3 regions of the Paenibacillus sp. BT-177 genome follow, and region 1 is predicted to be linked to each of the others. Evidence: riboswitches for the same ligand, from Rfam matches in the RefSeq annotation. Region 1 holds a riboswitch; each other region holds the start of a gene.

Region 1 (4,068 bases):
TCCAATAGCACGGCGCTCAGACGCGCAAATTCCTCGATACTCAGCGTTTCCCCTCGACGGGAGGGCTCAATATCAGCTTGTTGCAACAGCGGCTCCAGCGTGTCCCTGTTCTCTTTGGTGAAGAAGCGGCTTTTTAGGTTATTTGAAATGGTTTTACGACGTTGGGCAAAAGCGGCATGAACCACTTCAAAAAAGTGTTTCTCGTCCACCACTTCCACCGGAGGGACTTCTCGTACACGCAGCCGAATAACTGCCGAATCAACATTCGGCTGAGGAATAAATACTGTATTCGGCACCGTACAGACTAACTCAGGCTCGCTGTAATATTGCACGGCTATGCTTAAGCTGCCGTAATCCTTCGTACCAGGAGACGCAGCCATGCGCTCAGCCACCTCCTTTTGAATCATAACGACGATATTCTCCAAAGGAAGCTTGTCCTCCAGTAGACGCATCAGAATCGGTGTAGTGACGTAATACGGCAGATTAGCGACGACACTCACTTTGCTCACGTCTGCAAAGTCAGCTGCAAACACTTCACGCAAATCCAGCTTTAACACGTCTCCATGGCGAACCTTTACATGCTCGTAAGGGGCCAGCACTTCTTCAAGAATGGGCAACAGCCGCTGGTCAATCTCAACAGCGGTAACTGCCTTAGCGGATTGCGCCAACTTCTCGGTCAAAGCTCCAATGCCCGGACCGATCTCAAGCGCGCCCTTTGTATCATCCAATCCGGCAGCATTTACGATCTTGCTCAGAATATTTTGATCAATTAGAAAGTTTTGTCCCAGACTCTTTTTGAACGAAAAACCGTGCCTTTGAATAATTTCCTTCGTACGCCGCGGTGTTGCTATATCTTGAATCCCTGTCATACGGATATCACAATCCTTCACTTTCGATTTGTGCCAGCGCACTGGCAAATTCCTCACGACTGATCTGAAATACAGAGAGCCGCTTATGTAGCTGCTTTCCGTTACAATAGCCAATACCCAGTACATTCCCCAAGGCCATACGGCGTGCAGCAGCATTGGGGTGGGTAATAAGTCCAGCGTCAATCAGGTCCGCCATTTCAATCAGCGGTTCGGCGCCTTCCACTGTCGTATGTACCCGCGCGAGAGCGTGTCTGATGGCTTCCGGGGAGGCATTCTCCACGCCAATATCCCCTTTGCGTGTCGCCTCTGCCTCAGGTATAAAAGCCTGCTTGCAGCCGGGGACCTTGGAGGCGATGATTTTACGGATACGCTCCCCTGCATGATCGGGATCAGTTAAAATAATGACCCCTCGCCGTTCCTGCGCCAATGCAATTTTCCGCAGCGTCATTTTATTAATGGCTGAACCGCCAGTTTCTATCGTATCTGCTTCGACAGCACGGCGAATGGCTACCGTATCATCCCGGCCTTCCACCACGATCACTTCCTTGATCATCTTCGTTTCCCTCCACTGCTACACAGCAACATATATTATCTTTCCCTGCTTTTGAAAACAAAATAAGAAGAGGATATCCTCTTCTTAGCATGGCATTACTATGTTGTTAATACTATCGCATTGTCCTCAACATACACAACCTGTTTTAGTTGATTTCCGGCTTTACAGGTCCGATAACATATACGGTTTTACCGTGCTTACGACCAAATTGGTTAGCCCGGCTTAAACTCTCATAATACACATCGATTTTGTGGCCTTTAATCGCGCCACCGGTATCCTCCGCACGGCGGAAGCCTACCCCTTCAATATACACCCACCAGCCGATTGGAATTACACTCGGATCGACAGCGATGGTGCGTCCTTCCGTGACACGCGTGCCGGAGGCGGTACGTGTACCGATACCTGGCTCCTGGGCGGAGTACGCCGTCATGGAGACATTTTGTAAAACTTTTTTATAATTAAAATTAATACCTGCTTTACGGACAGCACTGCCCGAACTAACCTTTGTAGCCTTAACCGCATCTTTAGGGCTGATGGAAGCAGCTAGAACGACCGGTTTTTTCTTCGTTCCTACCGCAATTACCTTATCCACACGATTTTGTGCGACTTCCTTGTTGACCAGCTGTTTGGACACCAATTTTCCATCATGGTATACCTTTTGAACATGCTGGACTACCACACCCGATTTGCCACTTTGAATGACTCGATTATCGCCTTTATAGAGACTTGGATCTGCCGTTTTGATGACCTGATAAGGCACTTGTTTTTTCTGTTCGACCTGCTGTTTCTTCACACGGACGATTTTTATGTCCATGTTAGCTGAAACAGAGGCATCCAACGCAGGGTAAACTTTATCCGTTGATGATAATTTATAGCCCGAAGTGCGAATGGCACCCTCTACTGTATTTTCTGTTGTGTACAGCTTTTTCGTCTCATTGCCTGAGGATACTTTAACCTGATTGGCACGTTTAATGACTACGCGATCCCCATCCTGTACTGCCCCGTTTAGCGGCATGGAAATTGTATCATGCGGCTGAAGTGAAATAGAATGCTCATTGAGCAAATCTTGGAGCTTGGATTCCCGGGTTTCTACCGCAGATGCCTTACCATCGATGACAAAAAAGACTTGTTTTTTAGATTGCGTGTACATCAGAATTGAAATCATAATCGTTAGTGCGATTAGAAAAATAGCAACCAAAGCAGCCTGGCGCACATTCTCTTGCTTCCAACGTAATACGTAAGACATGCTGGATGAGCGTGACTCATGGGTCTCCTCTTTTCGGAAAATGCCCATTTCCTCCGTCCTCCTTACATAGCCCGCCGTCTGGAGTAAGACATAGTTGATCGTTGACGTGACTATAACAGATTTTCTACAAGACAAGCCCGTACTGCGACTGTCCTGCACCATGTACCCGTCTTCGCGGCATGCTGTCCTCCCCTGTTTAACCACAGTATGATGACAGATTTTCTTTTATTCACAACAAAAAAGCCAAGGAAAGAGACTAGAGAGCTCTTTCGTGGCTTCCGACATGTGTGAATATGCGGGAAAACTCATGCACGAGATGGCTTCTCTCTTGTTACGCTTACGGGGTTAGCTGTCGGGTTCGGACGTAGAGAGTCGCCCTAGCTTAGGTCAACCGCTCATGGCGGTCGCCTTCACATTCACCCCGAAGACCCAGAAAGAAATCGAAATACGGCTTCTCTACCTGTTCAATCCCATCCAGGAAATGAATTTCGGTCGAGCCGACTGCTGAAGAGATAATATCTCTTGCATATACGCCGGACGTACTGTAAGCCATATCGGTTCCCCCGTTCCCTGTAAAAGGGACTCAGCGAGACTGGTTCATGAAATGATTTGTTGATGTTTACACTCAACAACAATTCACTGAAAAGATGATATCCTGTTTCCATGCATGTTGTAAAGCAGGTTTCAAGTACATTTTTCAAAATATTCGGTTAAAAAATTGTAATATTCTTGAGTTTCCTGCAACAAAATCATAATTAGCTCCGTCTATCTCTTTATTTTGATTGATTTCTTCGCTTTTTCACTGAATGTCAAATCGTTCCAAGCCATTTTGGGTCGTAATGGATACCAATTCCTCCACCGTAATTCCCTTAATTTGGGCGGCTGCCTCTGCCACCAATCTCACATATGCCGACTCATTTCGCTTCCCACGAAACGGATGAGGCGTCAAATAAGGCGCGTCCGTTTCAATAAGCAGACGGTCCAGCGGTACCTGGGCCAGCACCTCTTTTGGCTGCTTGGCATTTTTGAACGTTATGGGCCCGCCGAAGGAAAGGTGGAAACCCATATCCAGCACCATTTTAGCTGTCTCCCAACTCCCAGAAAAGGAGTGCATGACTCCGCCAATCTCGCCCGCCTTTTCCTCACGTAAAATCCTCACAATATCTTCATGTGCATCCCGGTTATGGATAACAATTGGCATGTTGAGCTCACGTGCCAGGCCAATTTGATTTCGAAGTACCCGCTGCTGCACATCCTTTGGTGATGTATCCCAATAGTAATCCAGACCGATCTCTCCGATCGCTACAACCTTTTTATGACTGCATAACGATGCAATCCATTCTAAATCACCCTCCTGCATTGTAATGGCATCCTGCGGATGCCATCCAACAGCTGCATAA
Region 2 (4,068 bases), on a different contig from region 1:
ATGAATTTGAGGAGCCCTGGCTGGATGAAGGCTTCACCTCCTATGCAGAAGAACGGCTCATGGAGCAAGAATATGGGCTTATCCCCAACTTGCCATTACAATCCGGACAGGTAGCTTCTCCACAGCCCCTAAACCGCGAATCCTGGAAGTACGGATCGTCGGCTGAGTATGCACAAAATGCCTACTCACGAGGCAAGCTGGTACTACGAGGTATTGAACGTCAGGTGGGTACGAAAAAAATGGACCGGATTATGCGAACCTATGTCCAGACCTACCGATTCAAGCATCCGACCTCACAGGATTTTCAGCGTGTCGTGGAGAGGGTGACTGGACGCTCATGGAGCCACTATTTTGAACAATATGTATATGACGGCCAGATGGCGGACTTTTCTGTCGATCGCATCACGAACCGCAAGTTGGAGAATGGATATGAAGCAGTCGTGACGCTCAGCAAAAAAGGAGCAGATTATCCCAAGATCCCTGTTCAATTTACCTTCAAGGATGGCACCACAATATTTAAGGCATGGGACGGTACGGGCAAAAGTACATCTTTCCGACTCAAAAGCACCTCTCCCGTGTCCTATGTGACCGTTGATCCTCTATACACTATTGCACTGGAGAACAAGCATATTAATAATAGCCTGAAGGCTGAATTGGACGAAAAGCAACAAACCCGTTGGAGTGTGAGTGTAACCAAGCTGTTGGAGACACTGCTTGGAAGTCTGTCATGGTGAGGTGTCTATAGATGCGGACTGTTTTAAAAGAAGGCTGGGCGCTAGTGCGCATACGCTTTTATATCGTTATCATTTTATTTTTGTATCGTCTGCTGTGGGGAGTATTTCTCTATCGGCTGGTACAGTCGGCCGTTGTCCCGCTGCTGCTGCGTTATCCTGATCAGAGCCAAAACGAGCTGGGAAAGACCTTGTTTTGGATGGAGGGCCAGATCGCTTTGATGGACAGCCGGGAAGTACACGTATATTTATGGATACTACTAGGGGCGACCGTATTGCGCGTCCTAATCACTCCCTTCATTAGAGCTGGCATATATCAAAGCCTGTATACCGATGCGTCTGAACCGCAAAGCCTGTCCTTCTTCAAGGGGATGAAACGTCACGGTATGTCATCTCTGTTGTATTACATCATCGAGTTGGGTTTGCTGCTGCTTCCCGCCTTCTGGGTGGTACCGAGACTCTATCCTATTGTAGCAGGGACGCTGCAATCTTCCTCTTACCTGCTGCATTTGTTGCCCTATACCATTGGGTGGGTGGCTTACGGTTGGTTCATTCGGCAGTGCATCCTGTATATGCAACTGGGCACGGTCAGTGGTCACGCCATACTATCGTCCCTGCTCGCCTTCTTTCGCCAGCTTCTTCCGGCTGTAAGCGTATCTCTCTTGCTTGGTGCTTGTGTGCTGCTGGTCTTCGGTCTATTTGGCACCGTAGCGATGATTTGGACTGGTATGTTGGCGCTAATTCTCCAGCAATCGTATCATTTTGTTACCAGTCTGGTCAGGCTGTGGCATATCAGTTCGCAGTATCGTCTATGGCACATCGATATCTCCAGCAGAGGCTAATCCCTCTCTTTATGCTTTCTCCTGCATTTTTAGCTGTCGAAAAAACTTTTTTCTTTCCCGTGCAAACGGCACATAACTGAATACTGTTAACAGAATCTGTTCCTAGGGCGTTAGGAACAGATTTTTTTTGTAACTTTTTGCGATGAAACATTTGCCAAAGCCTGCTGTCTTTGTTACAATAATCGCAGTGAACTGATAGTAACAACTTTGTAATCTTTATTGTAACCTTTATCTTAAAAACATCGTTGTCGTGAATACTGCTCTCCAAGGTGCACATCTTAAGTTAAGCCTAATTCCTGGCACCTAGGAAGCGGGGGAACCAGTTTGGGTGAATTGATCTCGCAACAGAGTGGTCATAGGGGAACCTTCTACCGAATCCTTAAGCTAACCTCGCAGGCATTGGAAGGGGTATATTTTTTTTGAAGAAGAAGCTAACGATCGCAGCCATGGGTCTCGCCATTGCCTTTACCTCTTTTACATTCGGTGGTAGCAGTGCATTTGCAGACTCTAAGATGGACCAGGTCATCCAAGATGCCAAAGGAACGAACTATAGAAGCGGAGGTACTACACTCGAGGGATTCGATTGCTCCGGCTTCACAATGTATGTATTCAACAAACTGGGAATTAAACTGCCGCATCAATCTGGATCACAATTCAAAATGGGAGCTTCTGTATCCCGCGATGAAATGAGACCAGGCGACCTGGTGTTCTTCAACACCACAGGAAGAGGCGTTTCCCATGTAGGTATCTTCGTAGGTGAAGGGAAATTCGCCCACTCCTCGACTTCACGTGGTGTAGTAGTTAGCTCACTGAACGAAAATTATTACGCTAACCGTTATGTCGGTGCAAAAAGAATTATGAGCACAGACGCTTACCATTCTGTAGCTTCAGATATTCCTGATGACGACAACGTAGAATAACTACCGCACAGCAAGCTAACCCTAGCCGCAATTTGATTCTGGCCGGAATCGAATTGCGGTTTTTTATGTCCACTACATCAGTAATTATTATCATTACTGACGAACTGACACCTCAAAAGGTTTCAGTTTTAGCGAACATCGTCGGTTTACCGCCACCGCTGGGGGAGCATATGAGCAGTAAATCCTTCTTATTGAATGTATACCCGACTTAGGTACGAAATAAACACGCTTGCCATTCTCCTACAACTTGTCTACAATCTGTGGTTAATGATTGAAGTACCTACATAAGGAGGAATGAAAAAGTGCCGGCCTCAATATCCAACTACCGGATCGTACCGATGGACGAGCATCAAGCGGCTGAAATCTGTGAGTGGCGCTATGATCCTCCCTACAACATATACGGCTGGCTTCCCTGGGAACAAATGAAGGCACTTGAAGTCGAATTTGGAAGTCCCACGCTTCGCCAAGAGCAATATGTTGCCGTACTGGACGAAGAGAATGAGCTGACGGGATTTGCTCAATATTTTCCTATGGTCGGTGTGACCCGGCTGGGTCTTGGAATGCATCCCGAAAGATGCGGACATGGCACAGGCCCCGATTTTGTCCGGGCCATTGCCGAGGAAGCCAGACGACGCCATCCACAGAATGAAATTGACCTAGAGGTTCTCACTTGGAATCAGCGGGCTATACGAGCCTACAAGGCAGCTGGATTTGAGCTGACGGATACCTATGAACGTCAGACTCCAGATGGCAGAAAACCGTTCTATTGTATGGTATATCGTCCTGAACAACAGAACCGGGCTCTATAAATAAGAGCGCCTTCGCTATACAACCGCGATGTTGTATAGCGAAGGCGCTCTTAATATATACAACAGATCATTATAAAATCAATGACTGCTGCGCATTTTTTCAAAAGCTTCATTATATTGTTGGGCTTCCTTAATATCTACGGCCATAATACCGCCATCGTCCCAAGAGGTCAAACGCAGAGTCACGGTCTTGTAATCAATCGTAATAAATGGATGGTGATTGAATGCCTCAGATATAGCGGCAACTTCATCCACGAATGCAATTCCTTTCATAAAACTGGAAAAATTATATTTCCGAACGATCCAACGTCCTTCCTCCAGTTCCCAGCCCTCCAGTTTCTCCAGATGTGCTTCAATCTCTTCTTGTGTAAAAGGCATGTTACGAACTCCTCCCCGTTTATACGGAAGCCTTTTAGCCGCTTACATACGGCCAAAACTACGATATATTGGTGTACATATTACCACGGCCCCGTTGATAAATCCATAAGACGGCCTTCAAATCAAAGGGACCGACGTCAGCTCCTCATCTCCGATGAGTACATAGATCCGGTGCTGCTCCGGCTCATAAATCACAACGCCGCTGCCTACAGTGATTATGGGCTCCGTACCCAATGCATAAAATAGGTCTTCTGCCAAAGCTTCATTGACTTCCTGACGCCCCAACGGGTCCAGCCTGTCCCAATCTTCTGCTTCCATTTCAAAAAATTCATAGCTATCTGGGATGCGTCCCACAGCCTCTGTCAAATCGTTCAAAATTTGTTCATAC
Region 3 (4,068 bases), on a different contig from region 1:
TCTACCGTGTCAAAACCAGCTTCTACCGCCCGGCGAGCCCCCTCTTTGTAGGCCTGAACCAGTTCCTTGACTTCTGCTCTCGTCAAAGTGTGCGGATCTTTAAAGCGTTCACTAAAGGGGATCGAGGACGGGCCTACAGGTGTCTCAGCATCCTCGGCCTTGCGTCCGGCATGGCCTAATTGAATGGCAATTTGGGCACCATACTTGTGGACTTCCTCTACAATTTTGCGATATGCAGGAATATGTTCGTCACTCCAAATGCCCAAATCACGATCCGTAATGCGTCCATCCGGTTGAACCGCTGTCATTTCCACAATTAAGAGCCCAGTCCCTCCTACCGCGCGACTCACATAATGGACATAATGCCAATCCGTCGGTTTGCCGTCCTTGGCCTCCACGCTGTATTGGCACATTGGGGGCATGACAATCCGATTTTTTAATGAAAGCCCCTTTAATTGATAAGGAGTAAACAAGTCGGTCACTTTTATCCATCCTTCCCTCAATTCCAAGTATGTATCATTATGAATAGCATCCCCATTATACACCAGCTGTCACGGTATACCGAATCCTTTGTAAGGCTAAAACTTGCGAAAATGCTTCGGTTTTCGGTCATGTTTAAGAGAATATGTACGTTTACTTCGTCATCTTCACGGATACCCGCTTCATGATGTACTTCTCTTCAGCCATGTAGGGCTTCACTCAATCACCAGCATAATTTTAATAGGACAGGTACATAATAGCTGAGAGCACCACTAGGTACCACTGCACGGAAAGGGGGAATACAAATGCGGTACAGGGGAGTGTTGCCATGTTTAGCACTGTTACTAGCATTTTCAAGTTTTCCCGTTCACGCGGACACGCCTCCCAACATCGGAACGCCCCATCCCAAGGAAGCTGCTGCCGCTACTTCGGTATATCAAAGTAAAGATCGAGCTACTCCAACATTAGCGATGCTACGAAAAAAGCATGCGGACATTTTTAAAATGTGCGGCCCGCACACCCGCCAAATTGCCTTAACCTTTGATGATGTGCCCGATTCAAGGTATACGCCGCAGGTTTTGGACGTATTACACGCAAACGGTATCAAAGCTACCTTTTTTATCGTCGGCCACCGTGCGGAAAAGCATCCGGGGATCATACGCCGCATCATCCGTGAGGGTCATGCTATAGGAAACCATTCCTATACTCATCCGGATTTCAGGAAGGCCACACCAGAACGTTTTCGCCACCAGATTACAAAGACAGAACGCATTTTAGAAGCCAGCATAGGTTTTCGACCCAGATTGATACGACCACCCTATGGTGAAATCACGGAGCCTCAAATCCAGTGGGCACGTCGTCATGGGTACATGATCGTCAATTGGAATGTGGACTCTCTAGACTGGAAGGGATTAAGCAAAACACAAATTCAGCGCAACGTGATCCCGGCTACCGGACCTGGCTCCATTATTTTAATGCATGCAGGTGGAGGTCAAAGTTCCAACTTGCAAGGCACTGTCCAAGCTTTGCCGGGTCTAATCCACTCTCTAAAAGCTAAGGGCTACAAATTTGTCACTGTCCCCCGGCTACTTCACACATCGGAACGAAAATAACAGTACGTCTAAGCTTCAAATATTCAACAACGTAAAAAGGCTGCCTTAACGAGCAGAATACTTCTGCTTGTAAGACAGCCTTTTTTAGCGATAAACGACCGGGCCTAATAAAAAGTCGTCCCAGTTATATGTTGTATGATAGATCAAGTTTACATAACTTATATTATGTTCAATCAAATCATACATAAGCACAATGCTATTTATCAATGACGTACAGTTTCACATTCTGGAAGCCGAAGTCGTTCACGAATGATTTATTGCCAGGGATAAAGATATCAATCCGCTTTCCGGTAATAGCACTGCCCTGATCACGGGCAACGGCCACAAAAGAATGATCTGGCAATCCAGGATGGGAATAACCTGTAACTAGCACCTTTGTTCCCATAGGAATGACTTTCGGGTCTACCGCAATTGTACCTAGCTTAAGCGGATTGCCGTAATAATCGACCGCACCCCATTTGCCATTTTCATCAGCTGCGGCAGAATATGCTGTAGCTTTAACATCAACTACTTTACTGTAATTGAATGTTTTGCCCCATGCTTCAATTGTTGGCTTCTCATTCGCTGGTGCTTTCTCTGTAAGAAGCTGTGGCTTCGAATCCGAAGCCGCCTTTACACTTTTTTCGTCTGGCACTTTAATTTGCAGACCTGCATATATGTTGTTGGACGCAATATCCGGGTTAGCCTTCGTCAACTCATCTACTGATACCCCATAACGTTGAGCAAGCAAAAAGAAGGTATCGCCTTCTTTGGCAGTGTGAAGCGAAGCAGCATCTGCTACTCCAGCTGTCTGTGCCAGCCCTGCAATAGCTGCAGCAAGCACCGCAAATTTCATAGTTTTTCCAATATGTTTTAAATGTTTCAAAGATATGTACCTCCTCTGTTATGCCTGCGAAGTTAGCTGTCGGATTCGGACTCAGGAGAAGCCCTATGCTTGTGCAATTCACCCCTAGGCATATTCCACAACATCTTATGATGCATTGGAATCATTGCCGTTGTTACGTCCCCCGCACTTCCCATGGTTTGAGCCCAGCACCTGAGTATTTATTATCATTACTGCTGCCCCGGTAAGTTTTGGCTTACTGCATAATATCACAATTTTGTAACCTTATCTGCATGAAAATGTTGGTAACCTTGAATATCATACTATACTCGTTACAATTTTGTCATCAAGAATCCGTTTTCTGTTACGAAAATATGGAGATATAGTGACAAAAAGAGAAAAGCCCTCCGTGAAACATCATCACGAGAAGGCTTTGTTAATATTTCATAAAAGCATTTTCTTACAGCACTTTAGCAAGAAAATCACGGGTACGGTCATGGCTTGGAGTACCGAATACTTGCTCAGGCGTACCTTGTTCTATAATTTGACCGTTGTCCATAAAGATGATTCGATCCCCTACCTCACGGGCAAAGCCCATTTCATGCGTCACGATCACCATCGTCATGCCGCCCTCAGCGAGCTTCTTCATCACGTCCAGAACCTCTCCAACCATTTCAGGGTCAAGAGCAGAAGTAGGCTCATCGAACAGCATTACGTGCGGCTGCATGGCCAAAGCACGTGCTATCGCAATACGTTGTTTTTGACCGCCAGATAACTGGTTCGGGTAGGTATTCTTCTTATCCTCAAGACCCACGGTCCGCAGGAGCTCCAGCGCAATTTTCTCCGCTTCTTTCCCCGACTGCTTTTTCACCTGCGTTGGTGCAAGCGTCAGATTCTGCAGTATTGTTTTATGCGGAAACAGATTAAAATGCTGGAAAACCATCCCCATCTTCTCCCGAGTCGCATTAATATTATGACCACGGGCCGTAATCGGCTCACCCTCAAACAAAATTTCCCCTTCTGTTGGCTGTTCCAACAGATTCATACAACGCAAAAACGTACTTTTTCCTGAACCACTCGGGCCGATAATGACGACTACTTCACCTTTGGCGATATCTATATCAATGCCTTTTAAAATTTCATTCTTACCGAATGATTTACGCAGTTGTTTAACGGTGATCACTGGCTCTCAACTTCCTTTCCCATAAACCCAACAGCTTAGATAAGCTGAATGTCATTACAAAATAAATAGCAGCTGCGATTACGAACGGACTCAAGCCTTCGTAGGTAATATTCTTAATGACCTGGGCTTGATACATAATATCCACCATCCCAATGGTCGAAATAATTGATGATTCTTTAATGATCGTAATGAACTCATTACCAATAGCAGGCAATATAGATTTAAATGCTTGCGGTAAAATGACATGACGCATTGCTTTGCCTCGTCCCATCCCGAGCGAGCGGGCAGCTTCCATCTGTCCACGGTCTACTGCCTGAATACCAGCACGGAAAATTTCAGCCAAATATGCCGAACTATTCAGTGACAACGTAATTATGCCGGACTGGAGTGGCGTAAAATTAACACCCAACGTCAAAGCAACTCCGTAATGAATGATCATGAGCTGCACCAGCATAGGTGTGCCGCGCAGT

The links. A riboswitch is a leader RNA that binds a small molecule or an ion and turns the genes downstream of it on or off. The one in region 1 is predicted to bind cyclic di-AMP.
Region 2: it holds a riboswitch for cyclic di-AMP, as region 1 does, so the genes downstream of both, OIU26_RS24725 (C40 family peptidase) here and OIU26_RS23620 (3D domain-containing protein) in region 1, are expected to answer to the same signal.
Region 3: it holds a riboswitch for cyclic di-AMP, as region 1 does, so the genes downstream of both, OIU26_RS24115 (3D domain-containing protein) here and OIU26_RS23620 (3D domain-containing protein) in region 1, are expected to answer to the same signal.

What each region holds. Positions count from the first base shown of each region.
Region 1 covers NZ_JAOYTP010000013.1:12,274-16,341, reverse strand. Annotated here, with positions in the region: gene rsmA (16S rRNA (adenine(1518)-N(6)/adenine(1519)-N(6))-dimethyltransferase RsmA) at 1-869, opposite strand, end outside; gene rnmV (ribonuclease M5) at 877-1,422, opposite strand; gene OIU26_RS23620 (3D domain-containing protein) at 1,568-2,716, opposite strand; cyclic di-AMP (ydaO/yuaA leader) riboswitch at 2,987-3,267, opposite strand; gene OIU26_RS23615 (TatD family hydrolase) at 3,468-4,068, opposite strand, start outside.
Region 2 covers NZ_JAOYTP010000016.1:15,470-19,537, reverse strand. Annotated here, with positions in the region: gene OIU26_RS24735 (M1 family metallopeptidase) at 1-734, shown strand, start outside; gene OIU26_RS24730 (hypothetical protein) at 746-1,573, shown strand; cyclic di-AMP (ydaO/yuaA leader) riboswitch at 1,850-1,987, shown strand; gene OIU26_RS24725 (C40 family peptidase) at 1,993-2,493, shown strand; gene OIU26_RS24720 (GNAT family N-acetyltransferase) at 2,796-3,302, shown strand; gene OIU26_RS24715 (4a-hydroxytetrahydrobiopterin dehydratase) at 3,381-3,680, opposite strand; gene OIU26_RS24710 (hypothetical protein) at 3,798-4,068, opposite strand, start outside.
Region 3 covers NZ_JAOYTP010000014.1:39,741-43,808, forward strand. Annotated here, with positions in the region: gene OIU26_RS24105 (NADH:flavin oxidoreductase/NADH oxidase) at 1-482, opposite strand, end outside; gene OIU26_RS24110 (polysaccharide deacetylase family protein) at 786-1,592, shown strand; gene OIU26_RS24115 (3D domain-containing protein) at 1,789-2,457, opposite strand; cyclic di-AMP (ydaO/yuaA leader) riboswitch at 2,464-2,632, opposite strand; gene OIU26_RS24120 (amino acid ABC transporter ATP-binding protein) at 2,876-3,598, opposite strand; gene OIU26_RS24125 (ABC transporter substrate-binding protein/permease) at 3,585-4,068, opposite strand, start outside.